3 regions of the Halomonas sp. AOP12-B1-6 genome follow, and region 1 is predicted to be linked to each of the others. Evidence: predicted binding sites of a transcription regulator. Region 1 holds the regulator's gene; each other region holds the start of a gene.

The links. Region 1 encodes LexA, which represses DNA repair genes until DNA is damaged. Its sites were predicted from a motif close to TACTGTNTANNTANACAGTA; they were not measured.
Region 2: the regulator LexA is predicted to act here: its motif matches at 7,273-7,292, upstream of ACT3TR_RS14505 (PA0069 family radical SAM protein).
Region 3: the regulator LexA is predicted to act here: its motif matches at 3,700-3,719, upstream of ACT3TR_RS03690 (LexA family protein).

Annotation. Positions count from the first base shown of each region.
Region 1 covers NZ_JBQSYK010000005.1:293,945-304,151, forward strand. Annotated here, with positions in the region: gene ACT3TR_RS15675 (ribonuclease J) at 1-555, opposite strand, end outside; gene purU (formyltetrahydrofolate deformylase) at 825-1,679, shown strand; gene lexA (transcriptional repressor LexA) at 1,782-2,459, opposite strand; gene ACT3TR_RS15690 (TetR/AcrR family transcriptional regulator) at 2,738-3,415, shown strand; gene ACT3TR_RS15695 (L,D-transpeptidase) at 3,393-3,929, shown strand; gene nagZ (beta-N-acetylhexosaminidase) at 4,031-5,062, shown strand; gene ACT3TR_RS15705 (hypoxanthine-guanine phosphoribosyltransferase) at 5,114-5,692, shown strand; gene ppsR (posphoenolpyruvate synthetase regulatory kinase/phosphorylase PpsR) at 5,710-6,543, opposite strand; gene ppsA (phosphoenolpyruvate synthase) at 6,838-9,213, shown strand; gene ggt (gamma-glutamyltransferase) at 9,419-10,207, shown strand, end outside.
Region 2 covers NZ_JBQSYK010000005.1:52,917-63,123, reverse strand. Annotated here, with positions in the region: gene ACT3TR_RS14550 (amidohydrolase family protein) at 1-1,070, opposite strand, end outside; gene ACT3TR_RS14545 (TRAP transporter large permease) at 1,094-2,401, opposite strand; gene ACT3TR_RS14540 (TRAP transporter small permease subunit) at 2,412-2,912, opposite strand; gene ACT3TR_RS14535 (TetR/AcrR family transcriptional regulator) at 2,909-3,538, opposite strand; gene ACT3TR_RS14530 (C4-dicarboxylate TRAP transporter substrate-binding protein) at 3,602-4,582, opposite strand; gene ACT3TR_RS14525 (AzlC family ABC transporter permease) at 4,976-5,638, shown strand; gene ACT3TR_RS14520 (AzlD domain-containing protein) at 5,674-5,949, shown strand; gene ACT3TR_RS14515 (MliC family protein) at 5,967-6,335, opposite strand; gene ACT3TR_RS14510 (SDR family oxidoreductase) at 6,404-7,135, opposite strand; gene ACT3TR_RS14505 (PA0069 family radical SAM protein) at 7,306-8,388, shown strand; gene ACT3TR_RS14500 (winged helix-turn-helix domain-containing protein) at 8,431-8,730, shown strand; gene ACT3TR_RS14495 (DUF2797 domain-containing protein) at 8,740-9,585, opposite strand; gene ACT3TR_RS14490 (YeaC family protein) at 9,569-9,853, opposite strand; gene ACT3TR_RS14485 (rhomboid family intramembrane serine protease) at 9,864-10,207, opposite strand, start outside.
Region 3 covers NZ_JBQSYK010000001.1:818,826-829,032, forward strand. Annotated here, with positions in the region: gene ACT3TR_RS03660 (heme lyase CcmF/NrfE family subunit) at 1-641, opposite strand, end outside; gene ccmE (cytochrome c maturation protein CcmE) at 693-1,157, opposite strand; gene ccmD (heme exporter protein CcmD) at 1,147-1,335, opposite strand; gene ACT3TR_RS03675 (heme ABC transporter permease) at 1,335-2,102, opposite strand; gene ccmB (heme exporter protein CcmB) at 2,117-2,785, opposite strand; gene ccmA (cytochrome c biogenesis heme-transporting ATPase CcmA) at 2,951-3,571, opposite strand; gene ACT3TR_RS03690 (LexA family protein) at 3,880-4,269, shown strand; gene ACT3TR_RS03695 (IMPACT family protein) at 4,269-4,892, shown strand; gene ACT3TR_RS03700 (sodium ion-translocating decarboxylase subunit beta) at 4,997-6,319, opposite strand; gene oadA (sodium-extruding oxaloacetate decarboxylase subunit alpha) at 6,332-8,149, opposite strand; gene ACT3TR_RS03710 (OadG family protein) at 8,241-8,498, opposite strand; gene ACT3TR_RS03715 (tRNA dihydrouridine synthase) at 8,638-9,615, shown strand; tRNA gene ACT3TR_RS03720 (tRNA-Arg) at 9,765-9,841, opposite strand; tRNA gene ACT3TR_RS03725 (tRNA-Arg) at 9,886-9,962, opposite strand; tRNA gene ACT3TR_RS03730 (tRNA-Ser) at 9,979-10,071, opposite strand; gene csrA (carbon storage regulator CsrA) at 10,194-10,207, opposite strand, start outside.

The DNA of each region.
Region 1 (10,207 bases):
CCCCTCGCTGCCTGAGTGACCGGGCATAGGGGCGTTGGTTGAGTCGCCGACGACTAAATCGATGGGGGCAAGTGCTTTAAATTGAGCGGCACTGATGGGCGTGCCAATCAGCGGCTCGGGATCAAGTTTCCAGTCGCCGGTATGTAAAACGCGGTAGCCACCGGCCAGCATCATCAGGGCACAGCTTTCGGGAATGGAATGCGTTAAAAGCAAATAACGTAGAGTGAATGGGCCGCTTTCTAGAGCTTCGCCAGGCTCAATGACGTGTATCGCCGCACTGCTAAGCTGATGTTCGGCGAATTTTAATCTGAGTAGCCCTGCTGCCAGCGGCGTGGCATAAATAGGGCAGTTCCACATGGGCCAGAGCCAAGCGACTGCGCCAATGTGGTCTTCATGACCATGGGTGATAAACAGTGCTTTGGGTACGATCCCCAGCGCCTTCGGCGTATCTACGTTGGGTACTTGAAGCGGTGAGTTAGGAAGATCCTGGCGAATCATCATGCCGCAATCAACGGCAATCCAGTGATTGTCATAGCCGTATAGCGTTAGATTCATTCCGATCTCACCACATCCCCCCAGCGGCAATATGCGCAGCGGTGGACGACGACGGGGACGAATTTGAACGCGTGAAGAATGCATCAGTTATGAAAAGCCTAAAAAGTAGTGACTTAACTATACGGGAAGGCAGGGGCGGCTAACAATCATCGTTGTCCTTCCGATACACTATGCAGCGTCGTTAACATGCCAAGGTGATGGTTTGTTAAGCCGGTTTATCCGGTTAGTTTTTCATTAGTGATGTTTGAAATAGGTCAAGAGTAGCCCACATGTCGCATTATTATCGTTTAGTTGTTTCTTGCCCTGATCGGGTGGGTATTGTTGCACGCGTGTCGAGCTTTATTGCTCAGCAAGGCGGGTCGATTACTGAAGCCAGCCAGCATTCGGACCTAGAGACCGGCCGCTTTTTTATGCGTTATGAAATCTTGGCAGACTCAGTAGGCATCTCGGTAGAAGCGCTGCGTGCCGCCTTTGAACCGGTAGCCCGAGAATTCAGCATGCAATGGGCATTGGTTGATACTCAAAAGCGTCGGCGCGTAGTGCTGATGGTGTCGCGAGAATCGCACTGCTTAGTAGACCTTCTTTATCGCTGGCAGTCGGGGGAGTTGGATTGCGATATTGTCGGCGTTATTTCCAATCATGACGACTTGCGTTCGCTGACGCAGTGGTACGGAATTCCTTACCACCACGTGTCGGTAGACCCTGACGATAAAGAGGCATCATTTGCGAAGGTACAGGCTGAAATCGATAGCGCGCAGGCGGACTGCATCGTACTCGCACGCTATATGCAAATCCTACCGCCCGAACTGTGCGCGCGTTATTCAGGCAAAGTGATCAATATTCACCACAGCTTTTTGCCCTCATTTGCGGGAGCAAAACCTTATCACCAGGCCTACCAGCGGGGCGTTAAGCTGATTGGCGCTACCTGCCATTATGTCACCGAGGAGCTTGATGCAGGCCCCATTATTGAGCAGGATATCCACCGTGTCAGCCACTGCCATACGCCTACTGATTTAGTGCGCTTTGGGCGTGATGTTGAGAAAGCGGTACTGGCACGCGGTTTACACTGGCACTTAGAAGACCGCGTGCTGATCCATGGCAATAAAACGGTGGTATTTAGCTAAGCGGCTTATCAATAAGGCTACTTTATCGCTATGAGGTGGCCGCTTTTGCGACCACCTCTATTAGGTTTGATGAAGGCATTGATAAATGACGTTATGCCTGGCTTAACCTAACGCCTGGCCATTGCCGCCGCGAATCACGCCAACGCCAACGCCTTCTATATCGAGCGACTGGGAACGTAGATCGATTTCAATCGGCGCAAAGTCGGCGTTCTCTGCGAACAGCGTGACCTGATGGCCTTGGCGCTTAAAGCGTTTAACCGTGACTTCATCATCTAAGCGGGCAACGACTATCTGACCGTCGCGGACACGCTCAGTACGGTGCACGGCCAGCAGGTCACCCTCTAAAATACCGATATCTTTCATGGATAAGCCACGTACGCGCAGCAAGTAATCCGCTTTGGGGGTGAAGTACTCAGCAGGCAGCGGGCAGTAGCGGTCGATATGCTCGGCAGCCAAAATAGGACTGCCGGCGGCAACTTCACCAATGACCGGCAGGCCCGCCTGAGCAGGCTCGATCGTGGCAGACAGCGTACTGACAGATGTGTCCAATACGTCTTGAGGCTCTTGGTTAGGCAAGCGTATACCGCGTGACGTGTTGCGAATGATGCGGATCACACCCTTGCGTTCAAGTGCGCGTAGATGCTCCTCAGCGGCGTTAGGTGAGCGAAAGCCGAGTGCTTTAGCGATCTCAGCGCGCGTCGGAGGGTAGCCAAATTCGCCCATGGTTTTAACAATAAAATCAAATACGTGCTGTTGGCGAGCGGTTAGTGGACGCGACATACCAAGCTCCAGAATTGTGAATAGACAGTCATAAAATGAAGGTAACTTAAACAGTAAGTGTTTAAGTATACAGTATGTGTCTCTGTCCAGTATATGGCCTTGTCAATACCAATATTTACCGCTCTGGGAGCTTCAATGATTTGAAACTAAGCTTTTTCTTATGCAGCTTTTCCTTATAAGTGCCGAGGCATTGTGGTGACAAATCAAGCGTTGAGACTACCCAGGTTATGGCATAGTATTTTGCGATGTTTTAAACACCTGTTTCTCTGGAGAGCATCATGGCTCAATCTGATACGGTGACCCGTATACTTGATACCGCTGAAGTGCTGTTTGCAGAGCGTGGTTTTGCTGAAACCTCGCTGCGCAACATCACTAGCAAGGCGCGCGTCAATCTTGCTGCTGTGAATTATCATTTTGGCTCCAAAAAAGCCTTAATTCAGGCTGTTTTTTCCCGCTATCTGGATCCTTTTACGCTGCGTTTTCACACTGCGCTTGATGAGCTTGAGGCTCAGCATGATGGGCAGGTGATACCGCTGGAAACGCTGCTTGAAACTATGGCAACGACGGTTCTTGCGGTGCCCGCTGAGCGTAATAGCTTGAAGGTCTTTATGCGCCTGCTAGGCTTAGCCTACAGTCAGGCTCAAGGGCATTTAAGGCGACATATACAGCAAGAATATGGGGATGTGTTTACGCGCTTCACTGAGCTAGTGCGCCAAGCAACCCCTGAACTGCCCGATGCAGAGCGCTTTTGGCGGCTACACTTCATGCTAGGCACTGTTATCTTCACCCTGTCAGGCCTTGATGCCCTGCGTGATATTGCGGAAAAGGATTACCACGAGCAGGTATCGGTGCGGGACTTAATCCGGCGCTTGCGCCCGGTAGTCGTGGCTGCGATGAATGCGCCACTACCCCCAACTTTAGAAGAAGGACACCATGCGAACGCCAAGGTTAGCTGAGCTACCCCCAACCGAGAACATCTGGCTTGAGATAGATACTACCGAGCAGCTGCTGCGCTGTTGGCGGGGGCCTAAAGTGCTGCATGAGTGCGCTATTTCTTCTGGCGTTGCCGGTGTTGGTGAGCATAATGGCAGCGGTAAGACGCCGCATGGCTGGCACTATGTGCGCGCCGCGATTGGCAGTGGCTTGCCCGAGAATGCGGTATTTCGTGGCCGCCGCTGGACTGAGGAAGTATTCTCGCCAGCGTTAGGCGAAGCCTACCCGCAGCGTGATTGGATTTTGACGCGGATTCTGTGGCTTTGTGGGTTAGAAAGAGGCGTGAATCGTGGCGGTCAGGTTGATTCGCAGCGGCGCTATATCTATCTGCACGGTACGCCTACCGATCAGCCGATGGGCGTCGCCGCTTCGCACGGATGCATTCGGCTACGCAACAGCGATTTGCTACATATCTTTGCATTGTCGTTGCCCGGCACCCCCGTTTGGTTGCACGGAGAAAGGCAGTGCTTTGACTAAACGACGCTGAGCTGTATTGGGGGCGGGCTTCAAATGCCCCCATCTTTGACACTGATAAACGATCGTCTAAAATCATTGCCCCTCTTATTGGACTTCTCACGATGACTCAACCTCTAGGCCCGGTCATGCTTGACCTTGAAGGCCAAGCATTAACTCGCGATGAAAAGCACTTGCTGCTTGAACCCACGGTAGGGGGCGTCATTTTATTTGCCCGTAACGTCGAAAGCGCCTACCAGGTGCGCAAGCTCTGTAGTGATATTCGCCGCGTGCGGGGGGATTTATTGATCGCGGTTGATCAGGAGGGCGGGCGCGTTCAGCGCATTAAAGAGGGTTTGACACGCCTTCCTGCCATGGCGCGCATTGGCGAGTGCTATAGCGCTAACGCAGAAGACGGCCTCGCGTTGGCAAAAGATGCTGGTTGGCTGCTGGGTATGGAAATGGCCGCCTGTGGCTTGGACTTAAGCTTTGCCCCGGTGCTTGATGTTGAAAGCGGTATATCAAGCGTGATTGGCGATCGCAGTTTCAGCCATGATCCGCAGCAAGTGGCCGTGCTTGGCGGTGCTTTTGTGCAAGGTCTTCATGAGGCGGGGATGGCCGCTGTCGGTAAGCACTTCCCAGGTCATGGCAGTGTCGCTGCTGACTCTCACGTCGCGCTGCCGGTGGATGATCGGCCGCTTGATGTGATTAAACAGCATGACTTAGTGCCCTTTTATCACCTGGCAGGTCAGCTAGAAGGGATTATGCCCGCCCACGTTATTTACAGCGCGTTTGATTCCCGACCCGCTGGTTTTTCGCCTAGCTGGTTAGGCATGCTGCGTGAGTCGATGGGCTTTAAGGGCTGCGTCTTTTCTGATGATTTAAGCATGGCGGGTGCCCACGAAGCCGGTGAACCCAAGGATCGCGCCCGGGCAGCCTTAGCCGCAGGCTGCGACATGCTGCTGGTATGCAATGACCGCGTCGCGGCACTTGAGGTAATGAACGCCTGCCAAGATATCGACGCTAAGCGTGCCGCCAAGCTTCGTTACAGCCGCGCACGACCAGATTTAGATGCACTCAGCGCGTTAGGGCGCTGGCGTCGCACCCACGCTAAATTAGAAGCGCTGGCCAACCAGTCGAATGCCAGTACTCTTTAAGCGCACTTGCTAACCTATATGACGATTTTTAAACCGCCGCGGAGTTGTTAGATGTCGAAGTTGGATAAAGAAGCGTTGGAGTCACTGGACTCAATGCGTGAGTTAATGGATAACGCCGACTGCTTAATCTCTCAGCAAGAGGTAGAGCGGGCGCTTGATCGTATGGCGGAAGCGATCACCCGAGATTTAGGCGATAAGCTACCTGTTTTTTACTGCGTAATGAATGGTGGTTTGATTACCACCGGCCACCTGCTAACCCGGTTGGGGTTCCCCCTAGAAGTGGATTACCTGCATGCCACCCGTTATCGCAATGAGCTGCGCGGCGGCGAGCTTTTTTGGCGCGTCTCGCCGGAAGTCCCTATGGCCGGACGCCATGTCGTTATTGTCGATGACATTTTAGATGAAGGCGCAACGTTAGCCGGTATCTTGGCCTACTGCCAAGAAGCGAAGGCCGCCAGCGTTACGACGGCTGTACTGGTCGATAAACAGCACAATCGCAAAGCGGTGCCCGGCTTAAAGGCCGACTACTGCAGCTTGGAAGTGGCCGACCGCTATGTGTTTGGTTTTGGAATGGACTATAAAGGCTACTGGCGCAACGCTCCGGGTATTTTTGCACCCAAAGGCATGTGACGATTCGCCATTCAATATTAGCGGGGTGAAAAGCGCCTCGCTAACCCAGTTTCGGCAATCATGCGTGTCGAAATCTCTTCAACTGAGAAGCGTGTCGCATCAATAAAAGGGATATGCATCGTGCGATATAGCGACTCCGCCTGATCTACCTCCTGCAAACATTGATCGATTGAACTATAGCGACTGTTAGGGCGTCTTTCATTGCGAATGGCGGCCAAACGACGTGGATCAATGGTCAGCCCAAACAGTTTTTGTCGATGGGGCGCGAGCGCCTTGGGAAGTTTTAGCATGCCGTCTTCATCCAGATCATCCTCGGTCAGCGGGTAGTTCGCGGCCCGAATGCCAAACTGCAGCGCTAAGTAGAGCGAGGTCGGCGTTTTACCACAGCGTGAAACCCCCACCAGAATGATGTCTGCCTTGTCGTATTGATGGGTTCGTGCGCCATCGTCGTTGTCCAGCGCGAAGTGCACCGAGTGAATGCGATCCATATACACATCGTCACTACCAATCGAGTGCGTTCGGCCAACGCTATACGATGAGTGGGTGTCCAGCTCTTGTTCTAAAGGCTCTAAAAACGTTGAAAAAATATCCACTTTAAAGCCCGACGCCTGACGAATAACGTTGCGAATTTGTTGATCAACAATGGTGTCAATGATGATAGGTCGCTGACCGTCACGACTGGCCGTTGCTTCAATAATCTCTGCCAGCGCCTGTGCTTTTTCTAGCGTATCGATATAGGGCTTTGTCAGCATGTTGATGTCAACATCGCTGAACTGGGCTAGCAGGCTGCGCCCTAAACTTTCCGCCGTAATGCCGGTGCCATCAGAAATAAAAAAAGCCGTGCGCTTCATAATAAAATCCGCCTGTGAGTGATTCACCTATTGTGGGCTGACCGGTTTAACAGCACAACGTGCGCAATGCTCCTGTCTAAAATGGCCCTGCCAAAAAAGTCTGCCAAAAATAGCGCTGACTACAGAATTGGCCTAAAACGGCTTGCTGTTGTAAAAATCCTCCACTGCCTTCGCTATTAGACCAATGGCGAATGCGTGAGCGCGGTGCTACGGTGTCTCAGTCAATAATTCATGGTCCGTGGTTTTCGTGACTGTATCAGTGGTCATGTCGACGTCTAAGAGCGAGGGGGTTACGTGGAAGAGTACATTCTGTGGTTCGATCAGCTGGGTATGACGGACGTCGAGCGCGTGGGTGGTAAAAATGCCTCGCTAGGTGAAATGATTTCTAATTTGTCAGGTGCTGGCGTCACCGTGCCCGGCGGCTTTGCCACTACTGCCCACGCATATCGTGAATTTCTCTCTCACGAAGGGCTGAATGAACGCATTAATGCAACGCTTGCTCGCTTAGACGTAGACGATATTAAGGCCCTGTCCGAAGCGGGTAGCAATATCCGTCAGTGGATCATTGATACGCCGCTGCCCCCAGCGTTTGAAGCAGCGCTGCGTGATGCTTACGTTCAGCTGCAGGCGCAACATTCTCAGCTAAAAGTAGCCGTGCGCAGCTCGGCGACAGCCGAAGATTTACCGGATGCCTCCTTCGCCGGTCAGCAGGAAACTTTCCTGAATATTGAAGGCTTCGACAATGTTAAGCGCGCGGTGCATGAAGTCTTTGCCTCTTTATTCAATGATCGCGCGATTTCCTATCGAGTGCATCGCGGCTACGCTCATGAGAACGTTGCGCTGTCTGCCGGCGTGCAGAAAATGGTGCGTTCTGAAACCGGCGCAGCTGGCGTCATGTTTACTCTTGACACTGAATCTGGCTTTCGCGATGCCGTGTTTGTAACGGCCTCATGGGGCTTGGGCGAAACGGTCGTGCAGGGTGCGGTTAACCCGGATGAGTTCTATGTGCATAAAGCGACGTTAGCAGCAGGTCGCCCCGCAGTCCTGCGCCGCAATTTGGGCTCAAAGCTGATTAAGATGGTTTACGGAAAAGAAACCAGTGCCGGCAAGTCGGTAGAAACTATCGATGTTCCGCACAAAGATCGTGGGCGTTTTTGTCTAAATGATCAGCAGGTAATGGATTTAGCGCGTCAGGCAATGACGATAGAGCAGCACTACCAGCGCCCAATGGATATTGAATGGGCACTGGATGGCGATGATGGTGAGCTGTATATCGTTCAGGCCCGCCCTGAAACGGTGGTTTCCCAGCAGGAGGGCGGCAAGCTTGAGCGCTTTCAACTGCGAGAGAAAGGCCGCACGCTGATCACCGGACGGGCGATTGGGCAGCGCATTGGACGCGGTGCCGTTAAAGTCATTTTAAGCCCAGATGACATGGACAAGATTAACGATGGTGACGTGTTAGTCACGGACATGACGGATCCAGACTGGGAGCCGATCATGAAGCGTGCGTCGGCTATCGTCACTAATCGTGGCGGGCGTACCTGCCACGCCGCCATTATTGCCCGTGAGCTAGGTATTCCTGCGGTGGTTGGCTGTGGCGATGCCACGACTCAGTTGCGAGAGGGTATTGATGTCACCGTGTCGTGCTCGGAAGGTGACACCGGTAATGTCTATGCTGGGCTGCTGGATTTTGACTGCAAAATTTCCAGCGTCGATGCCATGCCGGAAATTCCCTTTAAAATTATGATGAACGTCGGTAATCCGGATCGTGCCTTTGGGTTTGCAAGTTTGCCTCACGCGGGTGTTGGCTTAGCGCGTTTGGAGTTCATTATTAACCGTATGATCGGTGTCCATCCTAAGGCGCTACTTGAGTACGACACGCTACCTGTGGATTTGCAGCAGGTTATCGATCTGCGTACGGCAGGCTATGCGGACCCTGTCAGTTTTTACGTCGACAAGCTGGTCGAAGGGATTTCAACGCTCGCCGCTGCGTTTTACCCTCAGCGCGTGATCGTGAGGCTGTCCGACTTTAAATCCAATGAATATGAGAATCTGATCGGCGGAAAGCTGTATGAGCCTGGCGAAGAAAATCCGATGTTGGGCTTTCGTGGCGCCTCACGTTACATTTCAGAGGCCTTCCGCCCCTGCTTTGAGCTTGAGTGCCGTGCGCTGAAGCGGGTGCGTGACGAGATGGGCTTTGAAAATGTCGAAATTATGGTGCCCTTTGTACGTACCACAGATGAGGCGCGTAACGTCGTTGAACTGCTGGCGGCTAATGGCTTGAAGCGCGGCGGGCCTTCCGATCTGAAAGTCATCATGATGTGTGAGCTGCCGGCAAATGCGCTACTCGCGGATGAGTTTCTTGAGTATTTTGACGGCTTCTCGATTGGCTCCAATGACCTCACTCAGCTAACACTGGGGCTAGATCGTGATTCGGGCATTGTGGCTCATCTCTTTGATGAGCGAAATGAAGCGGTTAAAAAACTACTCGCCATGGCGATTCAGGCGTGTAAAGCCAAGGGCAAGTACGTGGGCATTTGCGGCCAAGGACCTTCTGATCATCCTGATTTAGCGAAATGGCTGATGGAGCAAGGTATTGACTCTGTATCGCTCAATCCAGATGCGGTATTGGAAACATGGTTTATGCTGGCAGGTCAAAAAATCGATTAATCTACAAATGCTTGTCTTTATGTTGCGTCCGGCCAGTGTGTCGGGCGTTAATGTTTCCATAAGCTATCCTGCTAGGGGTAGTTTTTGCCGTTGACTGGTAGTCTCTTTCAAAAGATCGCTATCATCAGTGATTTTTATAAGTAGCTTTTATAGATACTGTTATCGCCAGTTTGGTCATTTCAAAAAAACGCGGGAGGGCGTTGTGATGTCCCCAAAACAGATAAAATTTGCACTGCCAAGTTTGCTGGTAGTGCCGATATATGGCTGGGGCTTTAGCTATGAAGCACCTTCAATCTCGCCTGAAGTCGAGTCGGGCTATGAAGAAAAGCCGGGTTGGTCCGCCGACTCATTTGCAGTCGCTGCAGCTAACCCGTTGGCGACCGACGCGGGCTACCAGATTTTAAAAGCTGGTGGTAACGCGATAGATGCCGCCATCGCAGTGCAGATGGTATTAAATTTGGTTGAGCCTCAATCCAGCGGGATTGGCGGCGGTGCTTTTTTGATGTATTACGATGGCGCAGACATTCGCGCCTACGATGGCCGCGAGACGGCGCCACAAGGCGTAACCGGTGAGCTATTCATGGAAGACGGCGAGCCCATAGCATTTATGGACGCGGTGGCCAGCGGGCTTTCAGTGGGTGTGCCGGGTACGCTTCGAATGCTTGAAAAAGCACATGCTGAACATGGTGAGCTGGCTTGGGAAGAACTATTTAAGCCCGCCATTACGCTAGCAGAGGAAGGGTTTGCTGTTAGCAATCGTCTGCATACTACCCTTGCTAGCGATGAATACCTGCGTCAAGACGCTCTAGCCAGCCAATTTTATTATGATGAGGAAGGCGAGCCCATCGCCGTGGGTGAAACGCTTAAAAACCCAGCCTTAGCAGAAATTTTCCGACGCGTAGCTGCCCAAGGCAGCGATGCTTTAAATGAAGGCGCGGTGGCAGAGGATATCGTAGCGCTGGTTCAGAGCCATCCTGAGCGTCCCGGCACCCTG
Region 2 (10,207 bases), 240 kb from region 1:
CCGTAGGCATCGGCCGCGTGACTGGTGGCCGCACGGATCAGCTCATCGGCAGGTACCACCTCTTTGCGAAGGTGGAACTCATTGAGCTGATGGCGCTGCATACGGCCCAAAAGGTCGGAACCGTAGAGCATTTTCACCCCAAAGCGCTGGGCCATTTCAAGGGCTTTGCCGCCGGCCTCAAGCACTTCAAATACTTTTCGCTGCAGCTCTTCGGCCATCCCTGCTTCAACGCCTTCTTTCGCTAGCGCATCGTAAGTACACAGCGTTGGCGTCAAATAAGCATCATGTTCGAGGAACAGGCGGCAGCTCTCTTCGTCCATAAGGTTACCGTGCTCGATGGTTTTAACGCCGCGAGGCAGCAGTCGATTAATAGCACGCGCAGTATAAGCATGTGCCATGGTATGAATATTGGCAGCAGTCGCCTCTTCTACAATGGCATCAATTTCTTCAAGTGAGAACTGCGTGCTATCGATACGATCCGTTGGCGATGATACGCCACCTGACGCCATGATCTTAATCTGAGTAGCGCCCTTGCGAATCTCATCGCGTGCGGCATGTCGTACTTCACTGACACCGTCACATACACGGCCCAGACCTGCGCAGCAGAAGCAGCCTTCAAAGGTTTGCTGGCCTGGCCCACGCATATCCCCGTGGCCACCGGTTTGCGAGAGAGCTCGCCCAGCGTACATGATGCGTGGCCCGGCCAGCGTCCCTTCGTCTACCGCTTTGGCAAGGCCGTAATCCGCGCCACCTGCATCACGCACAGTGGTAAAGCCGCGCATCAGCATGGCTTCAAGCAGCTCACTAGACTTGGCGCCCACGTAAAACGGCGAAAGCGTGCCTAGGAGCGCAAAGTTGGGCGTGATAGCGGTTACGTGTACGTGGGAGTCCACCAAGCCCGGCATCAAATAGCGCCCTTTGACATCGATCACCTGATCGTCGTCGCCTTCAAGCGGCGTTGCGCTTACCGCGTCGATGCGGCCATCTTTAATACGCACCTGATGATTAGGGAGCACTTTACCGTTGCGTGAATCGATAACGTTGGCGTTGATAAAACGAATTGCTGTCATGTGTGTTCCTTATTGAGAAAGCGTCAGAACATTTTCTGCGGAAGATAAAGCGAAAGCGCGGGAATCAATACGATGAGTAATAGTGCGACGATGTCCATGACGATAAACCAGCTCACGCCCTTAAAAACTTCGCTAAGCGTAACGCTGTTGCCCAGGGCACCCTTGATGACATAAACGTTAAGGCCGATGGGCGGAGTCACTAACCCGATTTCCAGGAGCTTAACCACGATAATGCCAAACCAAATCAAATTAAGGTCTGCACCTTCGACCAAAGGGAGTATCAGCGGCAGCGTTAGAAGCAGCAGACCAATTGAGTCGATAAACATTCCGAGCACAAGATAGATCAGCGCTACCGCCAGAATGATCCACCATGTTTCAGTACTGACACCCAGAATCAACTCAGCGAATGCAGCAGGTACACCGCTCATGGCCAAGAAACGGGTAAAAAAGAGCGACCCAATCAAGATAATGAAAATGCTCGCCGTGCTGACTGCGGTTTGCGTAACGGCTTCACGAACAGCTTCAAGGGTCAGGGTACGTCGAGCCAAGGCAATTAATGCGGCAATGGTAGTTCCTACCGCTCCAGCTTCGGTAGGTGAAAAGACTCCCAGGAAGATCCCCCCAAGCACGGAGCCAATGAGCAATGGCAGTGGCCAAATATGTTTGAACGCCTCCCATTTTTCATTCCACGTCGAGCGAATATCAGTATCACCCGCGAGCTTCGGATTCAGCTTGGTCCTCACCATAATCATGCCGATATATAACAGCGCAGAAACTACGCCTGGGATGAAGCCTGCCATAAACAGCTGGCCGACTGACACTTGGGCATAAACACCATAAAGCACCAGCAATACGCTTGGTGGAATCAGCGAACCCAGTGTCCCAGAAGCAGCTACGGTGCCGGTGGCAAGCCCCTTGTCGTAGTTGTGTTTGAGCATTTCGGGTACAGCGATGCGCGACATGGCCGCGGATGTTGCTACACTAGAGCCAGACGCAGCCGCAAAAAAGGCAGAGGCCATCACGCTGGAAACGGCCAAGCCTCCCGGAAGACGCGCTAGGTAAAGACGCATGGCCTGAAATAAGCCTTGCGTCATATTGGTAGTGGTACACAAATAGCCCATGAATAAAAACATAGGCGCGGCGGTTAATTCCCAAGTGCCTGCAAAATCGAAAGGAGTGGCAGAAATCATCCCCCATGCCACGCGCATACTGGTCATTTCGCCTATACCGATAATCGATACTAGGCCAAGGGCAATGCCGATTGGCACCCGCAGGGCGATCAGGGCCAAGGCGATGGCGATACCCGCCACACCTATCTCGATGTTAGTCATTGATTAGCTCCTACAGCGCTTGGCGTTGCTGCACTGCCTTTATCATATTGGCGAGAATGGCCAGACACATGGCGGCAAAACCGACGGGTAATGCCCAACGACTAGGCCACAAATAGAACGTGAAGTTGGCCATGGCAGTTTCCATACGAACCGTGGCACGAACTGCATCGAGATAGCTCTGGTAACAAAGCATGCCAAAATACACAAGGCCCAGAGCACCGGCAAAGAGGTAAAACGCTAGCTGTACAGTAGGCGAACACCTGCCCACAAAAACATCAACGCTAATATGCTCGCGTTTTAATTCAACGTAAGCAATTGGCAGGAAAATCACCGCGACCATATAGTAGAAAGAGACGAACTCCAGCGTGCCGGCAAACGATTTTCCAAAGAAATAGCGCAGTCCGACATCAAGTGAGACATGCAGTGCCATTAGTACTAAAAAGAAAGCAGCGAGTACCAACGTGCTCTTAGCGACCCACTGGGATAAGCGTTCAATACTGTTCGCGATCATGCTGTTCTGCCCCTCTCGGAATCTGTAGTCGAGAAACCAAGCTTCATAAGAGTTTCCTTCCAAAACAGCAACATATCACGATAAAGCTCAGGATCATCACGCCAAATGCTCTGTGCACCCATCCCTCTCATCATGCATAAAGTGGCGTTCAAGGCGACACGATTTTGATGAGAAGTGTGCTCAGCACTAGCGACTAACTGCTCCCATATATATTCAAGTGACGTGTTGAATTTGATCCCTAATGGAGCTAGAACTTTCATTAAGTTAGGGTCAGTTCGCGCATTGGTAAGATATTCTAGCGTCACCATATACAGGTCGCCCTTGAAGTGCTCATGCAAGGCTTTTAATAGACTATCAAAATCCAAGGCACCCTCTTTGATGCCATTAGCCATGATTCGAACGCTCTCAACCTCTCTGCTTAGCAGGTCTTCAAGCGCCGACTGCATTAACAGCGTTTTGGATGGGTAGTGATGTACGAGAGCACCGCGAGAAACGCCAGCTTGACGAGCGATGTCAACAGTCGATGTAGCACGGATACCATTTTCAAGAATGCATTCAATAGTCGCTTGTATAACGCGAGCCTGGGTATGACGTGAGCGCTCTTCCTGATTTTGTCGTTTAGTCATATAGCGCACCCTTTTATCGTATTAGCATTGGCTGCCCATTAGGGCAGCCAATGACGGCCAAAATTAATAAATGCCGTAGTCAGCGGGTAGCTTATTATAAATTTCTTGCATAGCTAGCTCGGCAAGCGCCCCTTCATCATTACGATCAACGTCGCTGAGTAAACTTTCCCACTTTTCGTAAGTGGCGAGGAAATCATCAATTAGCGCTTCTGGATCTTCCACACCGTATTGATCACGGGCCTTATCGTAAACATTTGCCAATGCCTCATCACGGAAAGCCACCACAGATGCCATTAGATCTTCTTCCGGCTCATAGATGTTATTGCCAAGCTTGATCGCTTCTTCGATAGCTGCCTCTGACGCATTAATATACTGCACAACCATACGCGTCATTGCATGAGCGGTAGCTTCTTTGAACACATCACGCTGCTCGTCATTAAGGTTTGACCAGAAATCTTCGTTGAAGCCCCACTGAGGGCCGGACCAGTACATGCCGGTGGGCAGCAGCGTGGTGTGCTCAGCCACTTCCCATAGGGAGCGATCAATCAAGTCATTAGCCGCGTTGGTTGCACAATCCAGCGAGCCTCGATCAAGGCCACTATACATTTCACTCGAAGGAACATTGACAGGCGTGCCGCCGGCTTGTTCGACCCAGGCAGACACCGTTGAGCCCGCAGTGCGGATCCGTTTACCGCGTAATTCTTCAAGGTTTCGAACCGGTTCGCGGCAGAACATGACATAAGGCGGGGTGCTGTAGGCGCCGAGATAAACGATATTCAGGCCTTCCCATTCGGCTAGTTGAATGGGGTTGTTAAGGCTGAAATCGGTAACGGCCAGTATGCTGACTAACGGATCATCGTAGTTAAAGCCCAGCTCCTGAACGGCATTCGCTACTGGCATTTCAGACGGAGTAAAAATAGCAGCATGATGCGCCACCTGAACGATATTATCCTGAATGCCCTGCAAATTAGCACGAGGTGCTAGCAGTACAGTCCCGGTATACACCTCGGGTTGAAGCTCCCCGTTAGACAGTTCTTTAACCATCTCTGCCCATTCGATATAGCCGTAACGAGAGAAAGGGTGTTGTTGATCATAAAACGAATTGGCAATAAATGAAGTTGAAGCTTGAGTAGAACTAGCTGTTACAGGTAAAGCTAAAGCTGTTACCGCCAGTGTTATTACATTGCGCTTGAAGTTCATATATCAGTCTCCTGACCGAATTAATCGGCTTTTTTTAGTGTTATATTATTTCATTATTTTTAATAACACATTGCCTAGCGGTGTATGTGTGCTGTTAAATCTAAACGCGAAGAATAATAAAAACAAGCACGACTGTTTGTTTTTATTATTCACTATCAAAAGATGCCTAGTAAGCTTATGAATAAAAGAGAAAATAAAATAAAATTGGATATGGCGGGTACATGGCGAGGTATTCTCATGATGCTGCCTTTGGCCACTTTCACGGTGGCCTTTGGCCTAGCCTTCGGCGTAGCAGCTATCCATGCAGGCATCACTCATTGGGAAGCGATATTAATGAGCATGTTTGTATTTGCTGCTCCCTCACAGTTTGCGGCACTTGAACTATGGACAACGCCGCTGCCCCTTCTGGCCCTAGCAATGACGACCATGGCCATTCATACCCGACACCTATTAATGAGTGCATCGCTTTATCCTTGGCTCAAACCATTACCTCTACTGCAGCAATTTGGCGTCATTTTCATGTTAACGGATTCCAATTGGGCCATGGCACTGGGCGAATATCAGCGCGGAGAGCGCAATATTGGCATTCTCCTAGGAGGAGGTATCGCGTTATGGACTGCCTGGGTAATAGGTACGGGTATCGGCTTGGCATTTGGCGGTGGTATCCATCAACCTGAACGCTTTGGTCTTGACGTGATCATGCTATGTTTTCTGCTTGTGATCGTGATAGGTGGTAACCCAAAGCTAGTAATGATTCTTCCATGGTTAGCAGCAGCCCTCAGTGCGCTGCTAGCCTATTGGTGGCTACCGCCCTATCTACATGTACTGGTCGGCGCACTGACAGGAGGAATGGTCGCCATATTACTTCCCAAACGCTGGTATAAGGCGGGTATTTTGTGAGCTCATCACCATTATGGCAATCGCTATTAGCCATCATGATGATGGTAGCTATAGGCTACGGGTCTCGAATTTTGGGGCTCCTCATTATGGCCCGTATACCATTAAGCCCTAACATTCGCCTGTTTATTGATGCCATGTCTAGCTCGGTGCTTATTGCCATCATCACCCCCATCATTGTGCATGGTGACGGAGGAACCCGGTTTGCCGCTTTAATGGCAGGTGCTGTCGCTATTATCTTAAAAAGTCCTTTAGCATCAATTGCCGTTGGCATTATATGTGCGGCAAGCTGGCGCTGGTGGTTTGTAACATAATGAATTGCTAGACGGATTCAGGGCACGGCACAATGCTCGATAATGTCACCAGAAGTGCCGTCAGCCAGATGGCTGAGCAGTATACTCTCAGACCCTGAGCCAGAGCCTTTTGTCCACCACTCTAAATCGTCACTCACATAACGCGCACCGCTGCCAGAAACTGCAATTTGCATACTGTAGCTTCGGCCTTTGTACTGCACTCTCGCCGTGTCTGCTGAGGGGTAGGCGGCGGCTATCGTTTCACCGCTCTCGCACTCATAGCTATGCATAATAGATTCTGGAAGTGTCGCGGCAGATGCTTGAGCATCAACTTGATTTTGGGCTGAATTTGCACAGCCCGAAATGAACAAAATTGAAGTAATCGTTAGCGGAACGAAGATTTTCACATGAGCCTCCCGGTTGTTGAGATGCGGGCTAATCCACACTATATAATACTGTAGCCAGTGCGGGAGTGTTACCGCCCGCCCGCCACATCAATAAATGATCCCGTCACATAAGAAGCTTCCTCCGAAAGCAACCATGCGATGCTATTCGCCACCTCCTCAGCGGTACCGCCACGCTGCATAGGAATCTGCGGTGCTAAACGGTCAACACGACCTGGCTCGCCCCCATCGGCATGCATATCAGTGTAGATAGATCCAGGGCGAACGGCGTTGACACGAATACCCAAGGCGGCAACTTCTAAAGATAAGCCTTTAGTCAGCGTGTCCATGCCTCCTTTTGAGACGGCGTAGTCAACGTACTCAAAGGGCGAGCCTGTTTGTGAGGCACGCGAAGAGACATTGACGATCGCACTGCCTTGCCCAAAGCGTCGGATAGCTTCTCTGCAACACAGAAAACAGCTGTCCACGTTACTACCCATCACCTGTTTGAAGCGTTCAAAGTCAATATCAACAAACCTGGATTGCGTAAACAAAATACCCGCATTGTTAACCAAGTGGGTCACACTGCCAAAGTGAGCCTCTGCCGCATCAAACAAGCGGATGACATCGGCTTCCTTGCTGACATCGGCTTGATAAGCAAAGGCCCTGCCCCCGCCACGTATAATGGAATCAACCACTTCACGTGCTCGCTCTTGGTTAGTAAGATAGTTAACGCACACCGCATAGCCTTTAGCGCCTAGCAGTAATGAGGTCGCTGCCCCAATACCACGGCTTCCTCCTGTCACGATGACTACTTTCGACATAATGCTTCCTCAGTAACGCGTTAACAGTCAGTTCCTGCAAATACCTTAACGTCGTAATAGGGCCTTAGGTAGCGCCTTGTTCACTTTATCACTCGCTCAACAACTGGATGGCTATTGATTTCTTTTCACTCCGCAACTACTGTATATAAAATCACTAAAGGGGTGAAAGCATGGCATCTCTTGGCCAGCCTTTCCAGCCAACTACCTACAAGGGCCGCGGCGCAACGTATGATCCGCACAATCGCTTCGCGCCAACCCAAAGCATTGCAGACGACGACGGCTGGTGGCGCGAGGAAACCTCCACGACCATTGCCACGGAAGTGCGGGAAGAAGTGAGCAAGAGTGCGCTGTCGTGGAATAAATCGCCGGACTTACCCTTTGATCGCTCGTTAAACCCTTATCGTGGCTGCGAGCATGGCTGTGTTTACTGCTATGCACGACCTTCCCATGCCTACTGGGACCTATCGCCTGGGTTAGATTTTGAAACCAAGCTGATTGCCCGCAGCGGTTTGGTTGAGCAATTATCGGAGGAGCTTTGCCACCCCAACTATGTGTGCAGGCCAATTAATCTTTCTGGCAATACAGACTGTTATCAACCCTTAGAAGCTACCCAACAAACCACCCGCCGGTTGTTGGAACTACTATTAGCATGCCGCCACCCCGTCACAATTGTGACTAAAAGCACCTTAGTGCTGCGTGATTTAGAGCTATTGGCCGAGATGGCCGAGCACCGTTTAGTACGTGTTTTTGTCAGTTTAACTAGCCTAGATGCCAACTTAAAACGCACCTTAGAGCCACGTGCGGCGTCGCCCCAGGCACGTTTGAGAGCGATACGTGAACTGAATACGGCGGGCATTCCAGTGGGAACGTTGATTTCGCCGGTGATACCAGGGCTTACTGATCACGAAATCGAAAAACTATTGGAAGCGGCCAGCCGCGCCGGTGCACGCACCGCGGCCTGGATGTTGCTGCGCCTGCCCTATGAAGTCGCACCGCTGTTTGAAGCATGGTTGGAAACACACTACCCAGAGCGGGCCGCTAAAGTCATGAGCCTAATGCGCCAATGCCGGGGCGGGAAGATATACGACGCTCAGTTCGGTAAACGCTTTCGCGGTGAAGGCGTCTTTGCAGATTTGATCGCGCAACGCTTCGCTCGCGCCAGCCGCCAATGGAAGCTGCAGGATCGCACGGAGCAGGGCTTAAACACGCGCGATTTTCGTCCACCACGGGCGCAAGGGGATTTATTCATTTAAGCTAGCTAGCAACGCCAATACGTTTGCTACCAAGGAAGCCCCATGCCCGACCTTAGTAAAACTAAATCAAGCTTTTATAGACGTTTATACGTGGCCCATTTGATCAAACAGGGCATTGCCAGTGTACCTGCCATAATAGAGGCCACCGGCATGCCGCGACGCACTGCTCAGGACACGATAGCATCACTTGCCGAACTGGATATTGAGTGTGTCTTTACTAAAGATGACGGCCAACGCCATAACATTGGCCGTTACCAGATTCGAGATTGGGGCGCGATTGACCCCTGCTGGGTAGCCACGCATGCTGAGCGGCTAAAACAAGTGCTTGGCTATACAGGTTAGCGTAGCAACCTAACTCACTTGAACCTCATAACCCGTGAATTTACGCAGGTTAATCACGCCGCTATCGAGTATCAAATACTGTCCTTTAACCCCCTGTAGCACGCCTTCCACCAGCGGTTGCTTATCAAAGTTATGCGACGCAACTTTTTGTGGGAAAACACTAACCGGGTAGTGAAAATGATGCGCTGGCTGGCCTAACGTGCGAATAGCGTCCACGCCATGAGTATCACGTAGCTGGCTCAAGCCATCAGACAACAGGCTAAGCAAACGGTCACGCTCGGCGCTTAAATCCATTACGTCGATATCACCTTTAAGCATAGCGCGCCAGTTAGTGCGGTCTGAAACCTGCTCTTTGAACAGCATTTCGACGAACCCTGACTGCTGGCGAGTATCCACTTCAAGAATAGGCAGCGCCTGAATCGCGCCTTGGTCTAACCAACGGGTAGGCATCTGTGTTTTGCGCGTGATGCCTACCTTGAGGCCGGAAGAGTTGGCCAAATACACCGTATGAGGCTGAAAACAATGGCGCTCGCCCCATTCGGGCTCGCGACATGTGCCTTGAAAAAAGTGGCAGGTTTCCGGCTTCATAATACAAGTATCGCACTGCGCTAATCGTTTGAAGCACGGATAACAGTGGCCCTGAGCAAAACTTTTTTTCGTGGCTCGACCGCAGTGAGTACATGCAATGGCGCCTGTCCAACGTAGGCTGATCAGCTCACCAATGCGCTCATTAAGCGCAACGCGGTGCTCACCGGCACGTAAATGGTAGACCACTTGGTCATCTTGGTGGCCTGGTACCGCGACCGCCATTTTACTTAAACAGCCTTGCACTGCCGCTTCAATCACGCGTTGCATCCCGAGCCAAGCCAGCCATTTCTGGCGTTACGCCTGCGCCCGTCGCCGCCGCACCGCAGGTGCGCTGCTCTAAATACCCCACCCGATTCTCTTCCGGCACGTTATTTTCAGCCTCAAAACGCATCACGGCTTCCAAGCACAGATCGGTCTGTTCTGGCGTTAGACGGCGGCCATCGGGCCACTTGCGCAGCGACACCGCCTGTTTCAGGCTCTCATAGATCGCCGGGGTCATTTGATTAATCATTTTATCGAAGGTCATTTCGCTCATTGCAGGCCTCTTAACTATTTTTCAAACGGCGGGATGAATAATACCAGCCTGTGACAAGGCCCACGAGTAGCCCGCCCAAATGCGCTTCATTAGCGACATTGCCAAAGCCAACGCTGCCTGCTACCCCTGTCATGGTAAATACCATCCAACCCAGCATAAATACCACTAACATTTGGGGCACAAAAAAGCCGCTTTGGGGTACTCGCCGCGACATTAGCCAAACATGCGCTAACAAGGCATACACCACGCCTGACATACCGCCAAACAGCACGGTACCGGTCATATATTGAGCGATGTTCGCACCGATACCGGCAACAATAAGCAGCAACAGCATGGTACGGCTGCCTTGCAAGG
Region 3 (10,207 bases), on a different contig from region 1:
GGCCGCGCCCAGCGAGCCCAGGCCGCATCTAGTCGACCGCCCAGCAGCGCCGCGATGGCAAAGGCGAACACCACAGAAAAGCCCACATAGCCCATATAAAGCATTGGCGGATGAACGATAAGCCCAATGTCCTGCAGCAGCGGATTCAGATCAGCGCCATCGGGCGGCATATTGGGCAGCAATCGTTCGAAGGGATTAGAGGTGATCAGAATAAACAATAAAAACCCACCGCAAACCATGCCCATTACGCCCATCACTCGGGCAACCATATCCCGCGGTAGGCTACCGGTGAACCTACTCGCGGCAAACCCCCAGCCTGCCAGCATCAAGCTCCACATCAGCACCGAGCCTTCATGATTGCCCCATACCGCACTGAATTTGTAATACCAGGGCAGCAGCGAGTTGGCGTTATTGGCCACGTTCGCCACGCTAAAATCGTCGAGCATATAGCTTGCGGTTAAACAGCCGTAGGCAATGGCGACAAACAAAAACTGCCCCGCCGCCATCGATTGGCCGTAGGCCATCCATAGAGGCCGCCGCGTCGCCGCGCCGGCAAGCGGCATCACGGCCTGCACCACCGCCATGAGCAGCGCAATAATCAGCGCAAAGTGGCCAATTTCAGGAATCATTGTGATGAACATGTGCACTCCGAATTGGCACTGGCTGGTTGGCAAGCAGGCGCAATCGCACCATTACTTGTCGGCGGCACTGGTCTGATAGTCGGCAGGCGAATAACCCGCCTCTTTCAACGCCTGGGCCACTTCCGGCGGCATGTAATTTTCATCATGGCGAGCGAGGACTTTATCGGCGTACAAATGGCCGTCGGCCTGAAGCTCACCCACCACTACCACGCCTTGGCCTTCACGAAAAAGGTCGGGCAAAATTCCGCTGTAAACGACCTGAAGATCATCGACATAGTCCGTAACGGTAAATTCGACGTCCAGGCTGTCAGGATCGCGAGCCACCGAACCTTCTTTGACCATCCCACCGGCACGAATTTGTCGCGCCATGGGGGCATCACCCTGGGCGATCTGTACCGGACTAAAAAACAGATTAATATTAGCGCGCAGCGCGTACAGCGTTAGCCCCACGGCGATCGCCGCCAGCGACACCAAGCCTAGGATAACCCACAGTTTCTGTTTTCGTTTAGGCGTCATGACGTACTCCTTTCGAGCGCCTGGCGCGCCGTCTCAAGACCCTAAGCAATTGACGCTGTTCAAGGCGCGCATGCCAAGCGCTGGCGAGCAGCAGCAGCGCCGTGACACCCCAAGCAGACCAAACGTAAGGTGCATGGCCACCCATGGCGAGAAAGTCAGAAAAGGAAGTAAATGCCATTAGCGCGCCTTCTTCGTTGCAGTGCTCAACATCGGGTCTGTCAGCAACTCTTGCACCCAGCGTTTACTGGCTTCTCGCCGTAGAATCTCGCTACGCGTGCGCATTAGCGTTATCGCAATAAAGAAGCAGTAAAAACCCAACAGCATAATGACCAACGGCAGCCACATTTGTGTAGGCATGGTCGGGCGCGAGGTTAACGTAAATGAAGCCGTCTGGTGCAGGGTATACCACCAATCAACCGAATACTTAATGATGGGAATATTGATGACACCCACCATCGTCAGCACCGAGGCTGCACGGGACCCGCTATCGCGCCGGGTAAACGCGCTGCGTAAGGCGATGACCCCGATATACAGAAACAGCAAAATCAGCATAGAGGTGAGCCGCGCATCCCACATCCACCAGGTACCCCAGGTAGGCACGCCCCACACAGCACCGGAAAACAGCGCCACAAAGGTCATCACCGCCCCGAACGGCGCCATCACTGTCGCCGCCATGTCGGCCACTTTAATTTTCCAAACCATAAACACCAGGCCCGACACGGCCATAGCGATAAAAATAGATTGGGCTAAAAAAGCAGCCGGCACGTGTACATAAATAATCCGAAAGCTGTTGCCCTGCTGATAATCCGCAGGCGCAAATGCCAGCCCCCATAGTGAACCAACGACCAACAGCAGCACCGCTGCAGCCCAAAACCACGGCTGCATCTTGGCACTCATGCCATAGAACCACCGAGGCGATCCCAGCTTATGTATAAAGGCCCACATAGCGTGTTCTATCCTCAACCGTTAATACTAATGCGCAGCGATGCGGCAATCGCCCACGGCGCCAGCATAAGCGAGGCGGCAAGCAGCGCGCCCAAAATAGCTAAATGTGCGGCAACACCGCTACCGACAATAGACGCCTGCACCGCGCCCACCCCAAAAATCAATACCGGGATCGTCAGCGGCAGCACCAGCAGCGAGAGCAGCACGCCGCCGCGCGCCAGGCCGACGGTTAACGCGGCGCCAATCGCGCCAATCAAACTCAGGCTGGCCGACCCCAGCGCAAGCGACAGCGCTAGCACGGCGTAGCTGCCGGTGGGCAACGACAGCATAACGCCTAATAGCGGCGCTATCAGCGCTAAGGGCAAGCCAGTTAGCAGCCAGTGAACGGCCACTTTTGCTAGGCTTAGCGCGGCCAACGAGTGCGGGGCCAGCAACAGCTGCTCAAGACTACCGTCGTCATAGTCGCTGCGAAACAGGCTATCGAGTGACAGCAGCGCGGCTAATAGCGCCGCCACCCAGAGCAAGCCCGGTGCAATAATTGCCAACAGCGCAGGGTCGGGCGAAATAGCCATTGGAAACAAGGTAATCACGAGCGCAAAGAACACTAAAGGATTAAGAATGTCACCGCGACGGCGAAGCAATAGCGTTAAATCACGCAGCAGCGTGGCTTTTACCGCAATCATTAGCCCGCCCTTATGGTCGAGCAATGGCGCTACTGGGCCGATCGCCGAACTATCCAAACAGCTAGGCGCTGAAGGCTGTGAAGCGCTGCTGGAAGCGTAGCTCAGCGGGCGGCTTGAAGGACTTTCTGAAGAGCCATTGGACGTGCTATGCAACGCGGTCTCCTTCTACCCCAGCGCTACCTGCCTCAGCAGCGGCGAGGCGGGCAGATCGTGGTGTGTGGTGACGAGTACGCAGCCACCTGCCTTTGCATGCGCAACAAGCTGTCTTTCAAGATCAGCAATGCCGTTACGATCAATCGCGGTAAAGGGCTCATCCAATACCCACAGGGCTCGCGGCGTCAGCGTTAACCGCGCCAATGCCACTCGCCGCTGCTGACCCGCCGACAGCTGCCCGGTAGGCACTTCTTCAAAACCTGCCAGCCCGGTGCTTTCAAGCGCATTCAAGCGCTCTTCCTCGTCGTCTTTTTCACCGCTCAGCGCCTGATACCACGCTAAATTTTCTAGCGGCGAAAGCCCCAACTTTATGCCGGGGGCATGCCCCAAATAAAGCAGGTTAGCAAGAAAGTGGTCACGAGCCTTGCTCATTACCGTGCCATTCCAGAAAAGCGCGCCCTGATAGTCGCTGAGCTGCCCAGAGAGGATCTTGAGCAGCGTTGTCTTGCCGCAGCCATTAGGCCCTTCAATACGCACGACTTCACCGCTATGAATATCCAGATCCAGCCCTTTAAATAGCCAGCGGTCATCACGTTCACAGCCAAGTCCTCGGGCTTGTAGATGCAGGCTCAAGCGTCACTCCAGGCACATTGATTTCGCATCGAACTCTACACGGAAAGCTCCTTTCTCGCCACTTGCACAACCGGCCATCAACCAGTGGACAACGGACTCCAATGATCAATAAGACGAATTACCACTAGCACTGTATGCAAAAACAGGCCTATACTAAAACCACTGTATGGAAAGACATGTTTTGTGCGATTCAGCATCGCCTGCACCGCTAAAGCGATTGCCTGCAGTCAATGTTTAAGGTCGCTATTTTCAAGTTCACTACGCATGAACGAAGCCTAACCAGCCGGCGTAGCAATGGAGATTCCCAAATGACGATATCAATGGCAGCATCTACCGCTACGCTCACTCATAGGCAACCACTACCGCGCCCTCATGCATTGACGTCTAACGTTACGCGGCACAATACCTATGCGCTTAAAGTACGCGGCAATGCGATGCGCGATTGCAACTTATTCGATGGCGATGTCATTATTATTCGGCGCTACCAGCACGACACCCAAACAGAAACCGCCGTTGCCGAAATCAATCAGCAGAAAATAGCGCTGAAGCAGCTCTCCATAAGCCGTTCTGGCGTGCAGCTATGGCCAGAAGATGCGCTTCAGCCAGCGCTCTTTTTGCATAATAGGGATATTCAGGTACTGGGCATGGTGATGGGTGTTGAACCTCATGTGAGCAAGTCTGCTATTACGGAGCATTAATGCGTTACCGGGTTCCCAATCTGCCTGCATCCATATGGCATACGGCTGACATTGACGTAGAGAAGAGCCAATTTATAACCTGGATATGTCACGCCTCTAACATTGATGCGTTCACTGCTCTACTCAATGCCGCTAAAACGGCACACCCTAATGCGAGCCATCACTGCACCGCCTACATTGCAGGACCGCCAGGCGAGCAGAATTTCATTGGTTTTTCTGACGATGGCGAGCCTGGCGGCACCGCCGGCAGGCCAATGTATCAGGTGCTGCAAGGTAGCCGGCTTGGCCACGTTGGCTGTGTCGTCATTCGTTATTTTGGCGGTACAAAGCTAGGCACCGGTGGGTTAGCTCGCGCCTACGCCCAGGCAGTCAGCCATGCGCTTGAGACACTGCCCACCTGCGAGGTCATTGAGCGCGATATCTACACTCTACGGCTGAGCTTTGCCCATGAAGCGATTGCTCGCGCTTGGTGCGAAGAGCGTGACGTTCTTATTGAGCAAGCCGATTACGATGGAAACGGCGTCCGCTTAGCCGTTGGCTGGCCAAGCGACTGCCCGCTCGACTTTTCGCCGCTGGAAAACCGCTTGAAGAGCACGATTGAGTTTCATACCGCCCCACCATAAAAAACGCGACAGCTGAAATTTTCAGCATGCCGCGCTCTAATCGCTAATGTTTCAACTCTGCGTTAAAAACGGTCTGATGACGCACCTTGATACGCGTAGCTTGATTAACCCAGATATTTAATCATTACCCCAGCAGCGACCGCTGATCCAATTACCCCAGCCACGTTGGGCCCCATAGCGTGCATCAATAAAAAGTTATGCGGGTTGGCTTCAAGCCCTACTTTATTAGCCACCCGGGCCGCCATAGGCACAGCGGAAACGCCTGCGGCGCCAATGAGCGGGTTGATGGGCATTTTACTCACTAGGTTCATTAGCTTGGCCATTAATACCCCGGCAGCTGTACCAATACCAAAAGCGACAATACCTAAGCCCAGTATTCCCAGCGTCTCAAATGCCAGAAAGCTCTCGGCCATGAGCTTGGAGCCTACGGAAAGCCCTAGGATTATCGTTACGATATTGATCAGCGCGTTTTGCGCGGTATCCGACAAGCGCTCGACCACCCCACATTCACGCATCAGATTACCAAAGCAAAACATTCCCAGAAGCGGTGCGGCATCGGGTAAAAATAGCGCAACCAAAATCAACAGCATCAGCGGGAAGACGACTTTCTCTAACCTAGACACCGCCCGTAGCTGCGTCATTTTGATTTCACGTTCTTTTTGAGTAGTCAAAAGACGCATGATGGGAGGCTGAATCAACGGCACCAATGCCATATACGCGTAAGCGGCTACAGCGATTGCACCCAGCAGCTCAGGCGCTAGCACACTTGATACGTAAATAGACGTCGGGCCATCCGCGCCACCGATAATACCAATAGCGGCCGCCTGATTAAGCGAGAAATCCATCACGCCCATTGAGGTCAGCAGCACGGCGCCAAACAGGGTGGCAAAAATGCCAAACTGAGCTGCCGCGCCTAAAAACAGCGTGCGCGGATTGGCCAGCAGGGGGCCAAAGTCAGTCATGGCACCCACACCCATAAAGATAATCAGCGGCGCAATACCCGAGCCAATCGCCACTTTATAGAAGTTATACAGCATGCCGTCGCTGTAGCCGACGCTCATGGCAATGTCTCGCGCGGCACGTAGCTGGTCTGGCGCAACGCCATCGTGGGCGATCACTTTCAGCGATTCTCGCCATGTTTCAAGACCGCCAACCGGGTCCAGCGTTGCGCCTAGCGCGGCTGCTATCTGCTGCAGCACCACAGGTTTAGCAACATCAATGGCCTGATCTAGCGCCGAAAGTGCCAGCCCTGCTTCGGGTATGTTGGCAAGGATGCCGCCAAAGCCAATCGGCACTAACAACAGCGGCTCAAACTTCTTATAAATAGCCAGATAGAGCAGCAATAGCCCCACTAAGATCATTGCCGCCTGGCCAAGTTCAAGGTTATAAAGCCCAGAGCCTTCCCATAAGGTTACTAATTTATCCATTACCGAGCGCCCTTAGAGTTCGATCAGCGTATCGCCTACGGCGACACTATCGCCTTCGCTAACGTTAACCTTAGACACAGTGCCTGCGCTGCTAGCGCGCACTTCGGTTTCCATTTTCATCGCTTCCAGGATAATGACGACATCACCGTCAGCGACCTGATCGCCAGGACGCACATTCACTTTAAAAATATTACCTGCCAGCGGCGCATCGATGCTTTCCCCGCTAGGCGTGGATGCTTCCTGAGGGGCGGCGGCCGTCGTCGCGCTTGCCGTTTGCTCCTGCACCTCGCCGAGCTCACCCCCTTCAGAAACTTCCACCACGTAGGCTTTGCCATTGAGCTTAACGGTATAGGTCTCTGGGCCGCCGTTCGCGACTGACGGCTTACTTTCAGTCGGAGCAGCCGCGTTACCGGCGCTCGCATCCACCGCCTGGGGCGCGGGTTCAAAAGCGTCGGGGTTATCGCGATGTTTCAAAAACTTCAAACCAATCTGCGGAAACAGCGCATAGGTCAGCACGTCATCGACTGTCTGCTTACCCTCTGCCAGCCGGATACCGTCAGCACCGGCCTTCTCTTTCAGCTCTGTGGCCAGCCTTTCCATTTCAGGCGCAAGGTTATCCGCCGGGCGGCAGGTAATCGGCTCACCGCCTTCTAATACACGCTTTTGCAGCTCAGCGTTAAAGGGCGCAGGGGCCGCGCCGTACTCACCCTTGAGCAGCGCCTGCACTTCTTTGGAAATGGACTTGTAGCGCTCGCCCATCATCACGTTCATGACGGCCTGCGTGCCGACAATTTGTGAGGTTGGCGTAACCAGGGGAATAAACCCCAGATCTTCACGCACACGTGGAATCTCGTTCAGCACGTCGTCGAGCTTGTCGCCAGCGCCCTGTTCTTTAAGCTGGCTTTCCATGTTGGTCAGCATGCCGCCCGGCACCTGGGCAATCAGAATGCGCGAATCAATCCCCCGCAGCGAGCCTTCAAAGGCGGCGTATTTTTTACGCACTTCGCGAAAATAACCGGCAATATCTTCCAGCAGTTCAAGATCCAAACCAGTATCGCGGTCGGTGTCTTTGAGCATCGCGACCACCGATTCGGTCGGGCTGTGGCCATAAGTCATCGACATCGAAGAGATTGACGTATCAACGTTATCAATACCCGCCTCGACGGCTTTTAGAATGGTCGAGGTCGAGAGGCCTGTGGTGGCATGGCAATGCAGGTGTATCGGAATCGGCAGCTCTTTCTTCAGCCGCGTGACAAGATCAAACGCCGTGTAGGGAGTAAGCAGCCCCGCCATATCCTTGATAGCCAATGAATCTGCGCCTAAACCTGCAATGGTTTTGGCGAGATCGACCCAGCTATCCAGGGTATGTACCGGGCTCACTGTATAAGAAATGGTGCCTTGAGCATGGCCTTCTACATTTCGCACCGCCAGAATGGCGCGCTCAAGGTTGCGCGGGTCATTCATCGCATCAAACACGCGAAAAACATCCACACCGTTGGTTTTTGCCCGCTCCACGAACTTATCCACTACGTCGTCTGCATAGTGGCGATAGCCTAGCAAGTTCTGGCCACGTAGCAGCATTGCTTGAGGCGTATTCGGCATGGCTTCTTTCAAGGCGCGGATACGCTCCCACGGGTCTTCGCCGAGGTAACGAATGCAGGCGTCATAGGTGGCACCGCCCCATGTTTCCAACGACCAGTAGCCAACCTGATCAAGCTTTTCAGCGATCGGCAGCATATCGTCCAAACGCATGCGCGTTGCAAACAGCGATTGATGGGCATCGCGCAACACGACATCGGTAATGCCTAAAGGGCGTTTTACTTCGTTCATAGTCTTAGCTCACAGTAGAGAACGGCAAGTTTGTAGTAAAATTAACAAAAAAATAGCCAAAAAGTAGCTTTAACGAAAAAAAACCAGAAAGTTAACTACGTCGCGTGGAGCGATAACGGTGCACTGCAGCACTGATGACGGCCATGACCTCGTCATCCGGCGAGGAAGATGGATAAGAACTTAGTGACTTTCTACCCGTATCAGCAGCGACAGGTACCGGTTGAAAGCGGCCGATTAGCTTTGACATCAGCGTGACGCTGACAACTAAAATAGCAAGAAAAACAAACACTACCCCCATCCCGAGCGCCATCAACGCTAGCCCGTCCTGCAATAGTCCTTGATCCTGCATAAGACGCTCTCCTTCGTTTATAAGTGCTGCTCATTGGCATAGGATTACGCCAATGCAATGAAAGGCGCTTGGCGCAGTAAGGGGAATACACTAACCTGCCACACCCAGAATAGAATGCAATGGCGCGATAGTGGAAGTCATGGTTGTTAATTTACTACATAACGGAAGAATTGGCCTAGCCCCCATGGAGGGAGTGATCGATGCGCTCACCCGCGATCTCTTAACCCGCCAAGCGGGGTTCGATTGGACCGTGACTGAGTTCGTGCGCGTGGTTGATGCATGCTTGCCGCCGCGAGTGTTTTATAAACACTGCCCAGAGCTTGCTCAGCCCCCCGTGGCAACCCCAAGCGGTATTCCGGTACATCTGCAGCTGCTCGGCTCTGACCCTAGCGCTCTGGCCGCCAACGCGCGCCAAGCGCTCCATTTAGGCGCAGTGAGCGTTGATCTTAATTTCGGCTGCCCCGCCAAGCTGGTCAATCGACACGACGGCGGCGCTGCACTATTACGCCAACCTGAACGTGTCTACCAAGCGGTTAAAGCCGCTGCTGACGCGCTGGACGGCGAGATCCCGGTGACCGCCAAGATTCGTCTGGGCTTCTCTAATCGGCGCTTAGCGGTGGCCTGCGCGCAAGCGGCTGAAGCTGGCGGTGCGGCACACTTGGTGGTGCATGCACGCACCCGTGACGAGGGCTACCGCCCACCGGCTCACTGGGAATGGATCGGCAAGATTCGTCGACATGTCAGCATTCCGGTGGTCGCCAACGGCGATATCTGGACGCTTGAAGATTACTGGAAAGCGCGCACGCTCTCGGGATGTGATGACGTCATGCTTGGGCGCAGCGCACTGGCAGACCCCTGGCTTGCACCGCGCATTCGCCATTGGCAGACAACCGGTGAGCGACTGCCTGAAAGCAGCTGGGCGATGCGCGCAAGCGTACTTCAAGAGTATGCCGCCCTGCAGCGCCAACACCTGCCGGACCGCGTCGTCGTCTCTTTAGTGAAGCAGTGGCTTGCCCAAATGCGTCAAGGCAGCGACGAAGCTAACCAGAACTTTCAACGCGTTAAGCGTCTCACCGACTTAGACCACCTGCTCGACAGCCTTGTGGTCAGTGCTTAAACAAAACGAACGGCCAAAAAAAGCGCCCAGCCGCAAAAGCGGTGGGCGCTACACACGATCGCAAGACCGGGGCGCGAGCCATTTCCGGCCAGGCTACAAACAGGCTTGAAACAGAAAACCCGCCCTCAAGAGAGAGCGGGTTTAGAATCTGGCGCGCCCGGGAGGATTCGAACCTCCGACCCCCTGATTCGTAGTCAGGTACTCTATCCAGCTGAGCTACGGGCGCGTAATAACTGCACTTATATTTACTGCATCTTGCTAACTAAAAGGTGGCGCGCCCGGGAGGATTCGAACCTCCGACCCCCTGATTCGTAGTCAGGTACTCTATCCAGCTGAGCTACGGGCGCATACCTAGTGTGCAGTTGGCGGAGAAGGAGGGATTCGAACCCTCGATAGGGCTATAAACCCTATACTCCCTTAGCAGGGGAGCGCCTTCAGCCACTCGGCCACCTCTCCTTAACGGCACGGCGCGAATATTACCGATTTAGGTTACTTCTGTCCAGCCCTTGGCCGATTTTTTTTCGCGCTGGCCTTACCTTACGCTGAATGCATCACATAATGATGCACGAGCGTAAGCGTCATTTCACTTCGT